Regions from separate parts of the Citrobacter sp. FDAARGOS_156 genome, predicted to be linked through region 3. Evidence: predicted binding sites of a transcription regulator. Region 3 holds the regulator's gene; each other region holds the start of a gene.
The links. Region 3 encodes Fur, which represses iron uptake genes when iron is present. Its sites were predicted from a motif close to ATAATAATGAGAACNACTATCAA; they were not measured.

Region 1: a site for Fur is predicted at 2,058-2,080, ahead of sufA (Fe-S cluster assembly scaffold SufA). Genes of this name have one in related genera too.
Region 2: a site for Fur is predicted at 2,066-2,088, ahead of sodA (superoxide dismutase [Mn]). Genes of this name have one in related genera too.

What each region holds. Positions count from the first base shown of each region.
Region 1 is NZ_CP014030.2:2,387,797-2,392,068, reverse strand. Features, by position in the region: gene sufC (Fe-S cluster assembly ATPase SufC) at 1-137, opposite strand, end outside; gene sufB (Fe-S cluster assembly protein SufB) at 154-1,641, opposite strand; gene sufA (Fe-S cluster assembly scaffold SufA) at 1,650-2,018, opposite strand; gene AL515_RS11570 (LysR family transcriptional regulator) at 2,510-3,385, opposite strand; gene AL515_RS11565 (Vmh family MBL fold metallo-hydrolase) at 3,508-4,272, shown strand, end outside.
Region 2 is NZ_CP014030.2:464,844-469,115, forward strand. Features, by position in the region: gene rhaR (HTH-type transcriptional activator RhaR) at 1-839, shown strand, start outside; gene rhaT (L-rhamnose/proton symporter RhaT) at 836-1,870, opposite strand; gene sodA (superoxide dismutase [Mn]) at 2,160-2,780, shown strand; gene kdgT (2-keto-3-deoxygluconate transporter) at 3,017-4,000, shown strand; gene AL515_RS02300 (dihydrodipicolinate synthase family protein) at 4,043-4,272, opposite strand, start outside.
Region 3 is NZ_CP014030.2:1,731,665-1,735,936, forward strand. Features, by position in the region: gene tcuA (FAD-dependent tricarballylate dehydrogenase TcuA) at 1-1,201, opposite strand, end outside; gene tcuR (tricarballylate utilization LysR family transcriptional regulator TcuR) at 1,299-2,225, opposite strand; gene fur (ferric iron uptake transcriptional regulator) at 2,354-2,800, opposite strand; gene AL515_RS08410 (ryhB-regulated fur leader peptide) at 2,793-2,879, opposite strand; gene fldA (flavodoxin FldA) at 3,090-3,620, opposite strand; gene ybfE (LexA regulated protein) at 3,776-4,063, opposite strand; gene ybfF (esterase) at 4,192-4,272, opposite strand, start outside.

The DNA of each region.
Region 1 (4,272 bases), 660 kb from region 3:
GTCGCAGACAACGTGCTTTTCCCGGAACCGTTCGGCCCCATAATGGCGTGGACTTCTCCGGGGCGAATCTCAAGACTCAGCCCACGCAGAATCGCCTTATCTTCCACACTGACCTGTAAATCTTTAATGCTTAACATGTGCTTTCCTTAAATTTTAGCCGACGCTGTGTTCAAGACTTATGGCGAGAAGTTTTTGCGCTTCCACAGCAAATTCCAGCGGCAGCTCAGAGAACACGTCTTTACAGAAACCATTGACGATCATCGAGATAGCATCTTCTTCGCTGATCCCACGTTGCAGGCAGTAAAACAGCTGATCTTCGCCAATACGCGAGGTCGTCGCTTCATGTTCAAGCTGAGCGCTGTTGTTACGGCACTCCACATACGGGAAAGTATGCGCCCCACAGTCCGCCCCGATCAGCATCGAGTCACATTGGGTATAGTTGCGGGCGTTAGTGGCGGTAGGCATAATTTTCACTAAGCCGCGGTAGCTGTTCTGGCTATGTCCGGCAGAAATCCCTTTCGAGATAATGGTCGATTTCGTGTTCTTGCCAATGTGGATCATTTTGGTGCCGGTATCGGCCTGCTGATGACCGCTGGTCAGCGCAACGGAGTAGAATTCGCCGATCGAATTATCACCGCGCAAAATGCAGCTCGGGTACTTCCAGGTAATGGCTGAACCGGTCTCTGACTGCGTCCATGACATTTTGCTGTTTTCGCCTTCACACAGCGCACGTTTGGTCACGAAATTCAGGATGCCGCCGGTATTGCCATCGCCGGGGAACCAGTTTTGTACCGTTGAATACTTTACCTCAGCATCTTTATGGATGATCACCTCAACCACCGCCGCATGCAGTTGGTAACTGTCACGCACCGGCGCCGAACAACCTTCGATATAGCTGACGTAACTCCCCTCATCCGCCACCAGAATCGTGCGTTCAAACTGTCCGGTTTTTTCTGCATTGATACGGAAATAGGTCGACAGTTCCATTGGGCAACGCACGCCTTTCGGCACATAAATAAACGTGCCGTCTGATGCTACCGCCGCATTCAGCGCGGCAAAGAAATTGTCATTCCCCGGGACGACGGTACCGAGGTATTTTTTTACCAGTTCAGGATGATCGTGGATGGCTTCGCCGAACGAGCAGAAAATAATACCCTGTTCCGCCAGCTTATCGCGGTAGGTCGTTGCGACTGACACCGAATCGAAAATGGCATCCACCGCCACCTCTTTGCCTTCACGGACCGGTACGCCAAGCTGCTCGAACGCGTCCTCAACCTCTTTGCTTAAAAATGCATTCGCGCCCGTTTGTTGCACCGCTCCCGGTTCAGAGGCGCAGGTTTCATCACAATTACCGCAAGAAGGTGCAGAGTAATAGCTGTAATCCTGGTAGTTCAGTTTGTCATAGTGCGCTTTTAGCCAGTGTGGTTCTTCCATCGTCAGCCACGCGTTAAACGCATTCAGACGGAATTCCAGCATCCAGTCGGGTTCATTTCGTTTTGCCGAAATCGCGCGCACGACCTCTTCGTTGATCCCTTTGGCCAGCTCATCGGTTTTGAGTTGGGTAAAGAACCCCTCTTTGTAATTGAGGTGCCCGCCAGCCCAGGTGTTGACATCGTCAGTTGCTTCAGTATTACGAGACATAGTACCGCCTATACCCCAAAGCTTTCGCCACAGCCACATTCGTTCTGGGCTTTCGGGTTATGAAATTTAAATAACTGATTTAATCCTTCACGCACGAAATCGACTTCAGTTCCATCGATAAACGGCATCGCCTGTAACGGGACATAAAGTCTGGCGCCCTCTGTTTCAAAGAGCAGATCGTCTTTCTCAGGTTGCTTGACGGTGTCCAGCACATAGCCAAATCCCGCGCACCCGGTTTGTTTCACGCCTAACCGCACACCCAACATATCGGGTTGCCTTGCCACCAGTTCACGGATATGCGCCGCTGCCGCTGGCGTTAACGTCAGCCCGCGCCACGCAAAATCGTTGGGATTAAATGTTCCTGAATGCAATTCCATAGGGTTACCTCGAGTCACTAGCTTTTAAGCTATAACACCATGTTAGTGATAATGATTATCACTTCAACCCCTCAACAGCAGGGGCATTCGGGTTAACCGCCCTTTTTGACGACTTTTATTAAGCATAGACCCTGCGGCGAGGGTTAACAGGGATGGATTTTTTTATTCAATACATTGATTAATAATAGATTATGAATGTGTAATCGTTCCGGCAGGTCAAATGCTAAAAGATGTATAGATAATGTCTATTTAAGGGATAGGTGGGGATGACTACGGGGGAGCAATACGGCCCAAAGCGCATGTGGGCCATAAAAAACCCTTAAGTCTGCTTGCTGGCAGGCTTAAGGGTTCCGGCCCCATCCGGCGCTTATCTCCGGCACTCACAATGGCTTAGCTCTTGAAGGGGCGATCAGAAGAATCTCATACACTGATAAATTTTTTTTAACACAAATTGCGCTTTGACTATTTGATAAACACACTCAATCACATAGTTAGCACTGTGTCTCATTCAGTGCGTCCAGCAACAGTCGCAACCCCGCAGGCTGGTGATCGCGGGAAAGATATAAACCATAAATCGGCAGGCGTTTAGGCTGTAGTTGGGGTAGAAGTCGTATTAATCTCCCCTGCGCCAGCCCTTCTCTCGCCTCCTGCTCAGGTACCAACGCAATCCCCATCCCCGCCAGGGCGGATTCACATAGCAGTGACGAGATACCGGCGCTTAAATTACCTTTAATGGCCACAGTGACAGCTTGCCCTTGCGCATCCAGAAAATGCCATGACTTTCCGGCGAATCCGCTGTAATAAAGGCAATTATGCTGCGCAAGATCGTCGACGTTTTTTGGGATGCCATGCTGGTTAAGATAATCCACGGAGGCACATAACACCGATTCACAATCCCCTAAGCGCCGGGCAATCGTTCCAGGTTCGGGGTTTTCCGTGATGCGGATCGCCACATCGATACGCTCTCCAACCAGGCTTACCGGTTGATTGTTGATCTCAACTTCAATGCGGAGGTCAGGATAGCGAGCAAGAAACGCGGGCAGCACCGGCGCCAGAATATGTATGGCGGTAAAATGTGCACACGCCACACGTAGCGTGCCCGATGGAGTTTGCGCGAGCCCGGCGGCACCGATATCTCGCGAAAGCTGTGCCAGGGTGCGGGTTTTCACCAATGCCTCTTCACCGGCAGGCGTGATTGTCAAGCGCCGTGACGAACGATGGATAAGCCGCGCCCCGGTCCACTTTTCCATCTCATCCAGATAGCGACTGACCATCGGCCGGGAAAGCCCCAGCGCGCGCGCGGCGGCACTCAAACTGCCTAAATCACAGATATGGTTAAAAACTGTTGCCGCCATGACTCTGTCCATTGCATCCCATCCGATCGTTTTATGAAACTCAGCATGTCCTGATATGGGAATTCTAACAGATCCGAATTTCCTTAAAATACGGGAACGATCAAAAGACAATGTCCTGCACAAGGTTCCCCGTTATGAAAATCAATACACTGGCTATGCTGTTACCCCTGTTTGCCTCTTCGGCATTTGCCGCTCCACTACAGTTGGATGTCTACAATCCGCAGGAAAAGGCTATTTTCCCGGTCTCTTCTACGCTGGTGTCCGGCCCGAAAGAAGCGATTTTGTTTGATGCCCAATTCAGCACCAAAGACAGTGAAAAACTGGTGCAACTGATTCGCACCAGCGGTAAGACGCTGAAAGCCATTGTGATCACGTCTGGCGATCCGGATTTCTACTTTGGCCTTGAGCCACTTGTCAAAGCCTTCCCCGGTGTCAAGGTGTTGGCTACGCCGCACGTGGTGGATCATATTCGTGCCACCAAAGAAGCCAAATTACAGTTCTGGAGCCCACAGATGAAAGATGGTGCGCCAACATCGCTCACTGTACCGCAGGCCACCACGCAAACACGCTTTACGGTTGATGGCGAAACGCTCGAATTACGCCATCCTAATGACTATGCGGCGTATGTCTGGATCCCGGCGAACCGCGCCATCATTGGCGGAACCGGTATCGCTTCAGGTATTCACGTCTGGACAGCGGACACGCAGTCATCGGCAGAGCGCACGGCATGGCGAAACGTGCTGAGTGAAATGCAGCAATTACATCCCACTCAGGTGATTCCCGGTCATTATATTGGTGAACGCCCGACGGGTGATAAAGCGATTCACTTCACCCAGGATTATTTGCAGTCGTTTGAGCAGGCGCTGGGCGCGAAAAAAGGTTCAGCCTACGTGATAAAA
Region 2 (4,272 bases), 1.3 Mb from region 3:
ATCTGGTCCTTCTGAAATCAGACTTTTTTGCGAATGACCACCAGGCCGTCGCGGTGGCCGATCGTTACCCACAGGATGTGTTTGCCGAACATACTCATGAGTTTTGCGAGCTGGTGATGGTATGGCGCGGCAATGGCCTGCATGTTCTCAACGATCGCCCGTACCGGATAACCCGCGGCGATCTGTTTTATATCCGTGCCGAAGACAAACACTCCTACACCTCAGTTAACGATCTCGTCCTGCAAAATATCATTTACTGCCCGGAACGGCTGACGCTGAATGTCGGCTGGGAAAGCGCGATCCCAGGATTTAACGGCTCGCCGCGACAGCCCCACTGGCGGCTTGGCAGCGCGGGTATGTCCCAGGCCCGGCAGATAATTAGTCAGCTTGAACATGAGAGTAATCAGCGTGACCCGCTGGCTTTTGAAATGGCCGAGTTGCTGTTTGGGCAACTGGTGACTCATTTCAAACGGCACCGCTATGCCACGGATACGCTGCCAGCGACATCAAGTGAAACGTTGTTGGATAAGCTGATTACCGCGTTGGCCGGGAGTCATGAACATGCCTTTGCGCTGGATAAATTCTGTGAGCAGGAACAGTGCAGTGAGCGAGTTTTGCGTCAGCAGTTTCGCAGCCAGACAGGGATGACCATCAATCAGTATCTCCGCCAGGTACGGGTTTGCCATGCTCAGTATCTGCTTAAGCACAGTAGACTGATGATCAGTGAAATTTCTATGCGCTGCGGCTTTGAGGACAGTAACTACTTTTCGGTGGTATTTACGCGGGAAACCGGGATGACGCCGAGCCAGTGGCGTCATCTCAGTAGCCCGAATGATTAACTGGCCATCCCCAGACCGACAATATTTGCCGCGAGAATAATGACCACGCAGCCGAGACTCAGTACGCTGACCGGACGGCGGCCCGCGTTTTTCCACTCTTTCAGCACCAGACCAACAATACCGCCGCACAGGACATAGAAGCTCATGTGCAGCATCCAACTGACATAATCATACTGCGCCGGAATGCGAGCGTGGCCCCAGGCGTAGAAGAAGAATTGCAGATACCACATCAGGCCACCGAGCGCGGACAGTAGCACGTTGGTGATGATCAGCGGTTTGGCTAACGAGAAGTCGGCTTTTATCGAAAGATCTTTCACTTTTGCCAAACGAATAAAACAGAAGCCCAGGTTGACTAAAGCACCGCCGCCCATGATGACGACATAGCTTGGTAGCGCGACATACAGCGGATCAACACCCAGCGCGGCAGCTGCATCGTGCATGGGTTTCGCCGCGTTCATCGCAAAGGACATCCCGGCAGAGAAAATGCCGCACATTACCGCCAGCACCAGCCCCTTCTTCAGGTTGAACTCTTCTGCTTTGATGCCCATTTTACGTTCTTTCAACTGTCCTGCGCGGGTCACAATGCCCACGCCAATCAGCGCGACCAATACGCCCAGTAGCGTCATGCGCCCGCCATCGGTGCTGATCAGCACATCAAAGTTACCGTTGATGATAGGGGTCATTAGCGTGCCGACAATCAGGGTAATACCAATCGCAATACCAATCCCCATCGACATGCCGAGATAGCGCATGGTCAGGCCATAGTTGATATTACCGATCCCCCACATCGCGCCAAACAGAAATACCGGTGCCAGCGTGGAGAGGCTAAAAGAACTGAAGTAGGCCCAGAAGTTGGGAAGCAACATGGCGCTGATGGTCCATGGCAGGATAAGCCAGGAGACGACCCCGCCAACCGACCACATTGTTTCCCATGACCAATGTTTAACTTGTTTGAACGGGGCATAGAAACAGGCTGCGCTGGCTGCACCTATCAAATGCCAAAGAATACCCATCGTAATCGCGTTACTCATGACTGAATCCTCGTTATTTTTTATCGTCGGTCATAACCCCTCCGACACAACGAGTTTAAAAATTACGCAGATGATTAACCTTTTGACGATTGCCGCCTTTGTCCTCTTGTTGGCAATCATCACGTTAACTGGGTGATTTGGCTCACATCTTCAGTAATGGTGATGAATAATTAAGACCCTGTAAAAAGTACGGCATTGATAATCATTTTCAATATCATTTAATTAACTATAATGACCCAACTGCTTACGCGGCGTTAACACTGGCCGCCCGACAATACTGGAGATGATTATGAGTTATACACTGCCATCCCTGCCGTACGCTTATGATGCCCTTGAACCGCACTTCGATAAGCAGACGATGGAAATCCACCATACCAAACACCACCAGGCTTACGTAAACAACGCTAATGCTGCGCTGGAAAGCCTGCCTGAATTCGCGAGCCTGTCTGCTGAAGAGTTGATCACCAAACTGGATCAGCTGCCTGCGGATAAGAAAACCGTTCTGCGTAACAACGCTGGCGGTCACGCTAACCACAGCCTGTTCTGGAAAGGCCTGAAAACCGGTACCACGCTGCAGGGCGACCTGAAAGCGGCTATCGAACGTGACTTCGGTTCCGTTGACAACTTCAAAGCTGAATTTGAAAAAGCAGCAGCCACTCGTTTCGGTTCCGGCTGGGCGTGGCTGGTTCTGAAAGGTGACAAACTGGCTGTTGTTTCCACCGCTAACCAGGATTCCCCGCTGATGGGTGAAGCTATCTCTGGCGCTTCCGGCTTCCCGATCGTGGGCCTGGACGTTTGGGAACACGCTTACTACCTGAAATTCCAGAACCGTCGCCCGGACTACATCAAAGCGTTCTGGGACGTGGTGAACTGGGACGAAGCTGCTGCACGTTTCGCCGCGAAAAAATAAGTTCGACGCGTTAACTAAGCCCCTGCAAGCGATGCCTGCGGGGGCTTTTTTGTGATCAAAATCAATATAAAAACAATGATCCATTTAAATTGAAACAAGGTTTTATTATGCGAGTGGGATCACTTTTATAGTTTCTGCGAATGTCTATCTTCTTTTCATCAAGACGGGCGCATCTCAAAAGCAAGATGCAGTCGCCCATAAAAATTGCCCCATTTTTATGTCTACAGGTGATGGAAATGCAGATCAAACGTACGATAGAGAAAATCCCAGGCGGTATGATGTTGGTGCCGCTGTTTCTGGGCGCGTTGTGTCACACCTTTTCCCCCGGCGCCGGGAAATACTTCGGCTCATTTACCAACGGTATGATCACCGGTACGGTGCCGATTCTGGCAGTCTGGTTCTTTTGCATGGGGGCATCGATTAAGCTGAGCGCTACCGGAACCGTACTGCGTAAATCCGGCACGTTAGTGATAACCAAGATCCTGGTCGCATGGGTGGTAGCGGCGATTGCATCGCGCATTCTTCCTGAACATGGCGTGGAAGTGGGGTTCTTTGCCGGATTGTCCACGCTGGCGCTGGTGGCCGCAATGGATATGACTAACGGCGGGCTGTATGCCTCGATTATGCAGCAGTACGGCACCAAAGAAGAGGCTGGGGCGTTTGTCCTGATGTCGCTGGAGTCTGGCCCGTTGATGACCATGGTGATTCTGGGAACCGCCGGGATTGCTTCGTTTGAACCGCATGTATTTGTAGGGGCGGTATTGCCGTTCCTGATTGGTTTTGCGCTGGGTAATCTGGATCCTGAGCTGCGGGAATTCTTCAGTAAGGCCGTGCAGACGCTGATCCCTTTCTTCGCCTTCGCATTAGGTAACACCATTGATTTGAGCGTGATTGCACAGACCGGCGTACTGGGTATTCTGCTGGGCGTGGCGGTGATTATAATCACCGGTATCCCGCTGATTATTGCCGATAAACTGATTGGCGGCGGCGATGGTACGGCGGGAATTGCGGCGTCCAGTTCTGCTGGCGCGGCCGTTGCCACGCCGGTGCTGATTGCGGAAATGGTTCCGGCGTTCAAACCCATGGCGCCGGCGGCAACCTCTCTGGTGGCGACGTCAGTGATTGTAACCTCCATCCTCGTGCCGATTATCACCTCCATCTGGTCGAAAAGAGCCAAAGCCAGAGCGGCGGCAATCGATATACGCAACGCGGTGAAGTAACGTGATTAAGCCGGATGGTTTGCACCATCCGGCTTAACCGTTTTAACCCTTGATTACAAACACCTCATCAATTGTTCGACACTCACTTTCATTCAACTCCCCGCCTGCATTACGTGAAACCCCGGTGCAATAGCCAAACTTACGCGATACCACGGTTTTGATGGTGGTGACGAAATCCTCACCGATGGCGTAGATGGACATGTAGGTGCCAATCTGGTCCTGAATATCGCGAAGTGCAGCCAGATCCCCCTGCTTGAAGGCTTCTCGTGCGC
Region 3 (4,272 bases):
TTAACCCCAGGTAGGTGAAGGTGATCCCCGGACGTAAGGCATAGCCATAGTAAGGTGGCGTATCCAGTGGTCGCGCCCAATGTGTTTTTGCCGGTGTCAGATTTTGTGTTGCACAGTTATCCAGAGTGGTGTGGTCAAAGTGGCCTGGCAGGCAGGCGCTGTTGTACTGCATGACAGTATGGGTAAAGCGCTCAGTATCCAGTCCCAACTGGCGTGCCAGCTCTGCTAACGTAGTGGCCTGTGCGCCTGGAAAAACCGGGGGCATGAAGTGACCGATGGCTTTACTGTCGATAATGGAGTAACCAATTTGCCCGGGCTGGTGGGCGACCAGACGTCCCCAGATGGCATAACGTTTGGGCCAGAAATCCTCGCCTTCATCATAAAATCGTTCTGCATCGCGGTTCACTACGATGCCAAGCGAAACACAGTCCACGCGGGTGCAAATCCCGCCGTCATATAAGGGGGCCCGGGCATCAATCGCCACGCAGTGTGACTGGGAGGGGTCGCCGATGATGTCCGCGCCGGCATCGATCATAAATTTGAGCAGTACGCCCTGATTAAAGCGCGTGCCACGAATGAGGAAGTTATCCGCAGGCCATTCACCGCGGGCGTTCTCACCCCAGGCTTCTCGCAGCCATTCGCGGTTAGATTCAAACCCGCCAGCGGCAAGCACGCAGGTCTTTGCCGGAATGCGCTCTGCACCAGCCAGCGCCGCTACGAACTCGCCGTTGTGCAATTCAAGCGCCTGTACCGGGGTGTTATAGCGGATTTGCACGCCTAACTTTTCTGCGCTGCGATAATAGGCATTCACCAGGGCTTTCCCGCCGCCCATAAAAAAGGCATTGGTTCGCGCCACGTGTAGAGCGCCTGAGAGTGGAGGTTGAAAATTGACGCCGTGCTGGCGCATCCAGTCGCGACACTGTGATGAGGTACGGATCACCAGACGTGCCAGGGCTTCGTTGGTATTTCCTTCCGTTACGCGCAGCAGATCTTGCCAATACTCCTCTTCTGGATAGCTCTCCACCAGTACATCCTGTGGCGCATCATGCATACAGCGTAAATTACGCGTGTGTTGGGAGTTTCCTCCGCGCCATTCACGCGGGGCTGCCTCAAGCAACAGTACCGAAGCGCCTTGCTCCCGGGCGGTTAAGGCGGCACATAGTGCAGCATTGCCGCCGCCAATCACCAGAACATCAACCATCGCATACTCCATTACCACTTAACCAATTGTTAAGTTTGTAATTAAAATGTATACGAGTAAGTTGTGTGGACGCTATGACGCGATGCTAAACAGCCCTTTAATTATTGTAAAGGATCGCACCTGGCCAGTGTCCAGATTCCACCAGTTGATGCATCACTTTGGCTAGTACCACACGGGCAGCGAGACCTGCTGGGGTGAGTTCATCGTCAGAAAGGCTGACCAAAAAGTTGGGGCGGCTAAGTATGGGATTATGGATGCCAATCACTCTTAATGTCTCTTTATCGAGATGGGAAATTGCCGCACCGGGCTGAAGTGTTGCACCGATTCCGCTGCGAACGGCGTGCATCAGTAGCGTCAGGCCGTCAATTTCTGTCGCGATCTCAATGTTCAGCGCATGCTCCTGGCTGATAGCATCCAGTCTGCCGCGCAGACCATGTCCTGGGCTTGGCATTATCAATGGAATACGTGCCAATTGGGCTGGAGCAATATTGTCATCGGTAATATCAGCCAGTAGGGCATGAGTACCAATTAAAAATAGCCGTTCTTCGAGAATCGGTCTGGCGCTCCAGCGCAGGATCTTTTCTTTTTGAAATACCACCGCCAGATCAATCTGGCGGGTATTAATCATTCGTTCCAGGTTACCAGAGAGGCTTTCCACCACATGCAGGCGGACATCACTATAGCTTTCCCGCATGGCGTTGATGAAAGGCATCCCAAGAACGGAAGCAGTACTGGGGGCCATGCCGACGCTGACGTGCCCGGAAAGTCTGGCCTCCCGTGCGGCGAGGATCGCATCGTCTGCGTGACGGAGCGCCAGCTGTGCCTGGGCGTAAAATGCCAGTCCAGCGCTGGTGGGCGTCACGCCACGCGAGGTACGTTGCAGCAGACGTATGGCGAGTTCGTTTTCCAGGCGGGTCATTTGCTGGCTGAGCGCCGAAACACCGATACTGAGGTCGAGCGCCGCGCTACCCATGCTGCCGGTTTCTACAATGCGCACAAAATAACGTAGCTGGCGAAGTTCCATTTCGACTCTCCGGAAGGGACAATTGCTTTTTACATTAAAGCAACACAAGAGTGGAGGGAAGGGGAAACACGCTGATAACGCGCATAAAAAAAGCCAACCGGATGGTTGGCTTTTCAGAGAGCATTACATTACTTGCCGTCGTGCGCGTGCTCATCTTCGCGGCAATCGCCTTCAGCGCAGTGACCGTACAGATAGAGGCTATGGTTAGTTAAACGAATGCCATGTTTAGCCGCAATCTCACGTTGACGCGCTTCGATGGAGTCATCGCTGAACTCGACCACTTTGCCGCAGTCAAGGCAAATCAGGTGATCGTGATGATGCTGTTGAGTCAGTTCGAAGACGGATTTACCACCTTCAAAATTATGGCGGGTCACGATACCGGCATCATCAAACTGGTTCAGCACGCGATACACGGTCGCCAGACCAATTTCTTCACCCATGTCGATCAGGCGTTTGTATAAGTCTTCCGCACTGACGTGATGGTTATCCGGTTCCTGAAGAACTTCCAGAATCTTTAAACGAGGAAGCGTTACTTTCAGGCCAGCCTTCTTTAATGCGGTATTGTTGTCAGTCATGCGGAATCTGTCCTGTAGCTAAACGGTTCACTTCATTAACAGAAGTGACAGAAATTGCACTTGAGATAATGCGTATCATTATAGAACTGCCATGCCTAAATGAAAACTGCAAGTCTCTGGCAAATATTGTTAATCAAAACGTGGTATCACCAACAAACACACTGTGCAATACCCGATTGGCATCCAGCCATTGTACAGGGTCAGGCGAAAAAGTTACAAATTTGTAGCAATTATTTTGATTGGTTCTATCTATTGATGCGGCGCAGATGAATATCTACGCCGCACGAAATCAGGCATTGATGATTTCGTCGAGGTGCAGCTCTTCAGAGATCTGCTTAACCCATTTTTCTACGCGTTCAGCGGTCAGTTCCGGCTGGCGATCTTCATCGATAGCCAGACCGACAAAGTGGTCGTCATCTGCCAGACCTTTAGACGCTTCAAAATGGTAACCCGCCGTTGGCCAGTGGCCGACGATGGTGGCGCCGCGCGGCTCAATGATGTCACGGATGGTGCCTAACGCATCACAGAAATATTCTGCGTAATCTTCCTGGTCGCCACAGCCGAACAATGCCACCAGTTTACCGTTAAAATCAATGTCTTCGAGAGTAGGGAAGAAGTCGTCCCAGTCGCACTGCGCTTCACCGTAGTACCAGGTTGGGATGCCGAGCAGCAGAATGTCATACCCTTCCAGGTCTTCTTTGCTGCTTTTTGCAATGTCATGTACATCGGCAACGTCTTTACCAAGCTGTTTTTGAATCATTTTTGCGATATTTTCGGTATTACCGGTGTCGCTGCCGAAAAAGATGCCAGTGATTGCCATGAGTAAAATAACCTCTTGAAACTTATTGAAATGGTGGTGGCGCATTGCCCACGGATAAGGGCAATCATAGCAGAACAGTCAGGCATGCGGAAACAGCAAACACGCAGGACTGCACTCTGTGCTACACGATTTATGATTTAGAGCAGAAATTCAGACTAAGCCTGACCGCGCAATGCGGTGAGTTGGTTCATCAGCATCTCTTCGATGAGTTCACTGCGACTCATGTTGCGTGCCTCGGCCAGCTCGTTCAGAGCGTCAACGGCATCGGCGTTCAGTTTCAGTTCGACACGCTTAAGCCCGCGAACTTTGTCGCGTTTAAGCTGATTACGTTTGTTAATACGTAACTGTTCATCACGCGAGAGCGGATTAGTTTTGGGTCGTCCCGGGCGACGCTCCTGCGCGAACAGATCTAATGTCGTACGGTCCGTTTGTTCTTTGGCCATGATCTTGGTGACTTCGGGGAAACAATCAGCCAGGCGTCCGCCCGGATGGATAGCGCGCCATAATACATCAGCAGGGGAGGCGCGCCAACGCCCACGCGCGTAATCACGCGCGGACGCTGAGTTTTTAATCAGTTAACCTGCTCGCTCAGATAACGACGGATGGCGCGCAGCACCGCATCGGGTTTTTCCGCATGTACCCAATGGCCTGC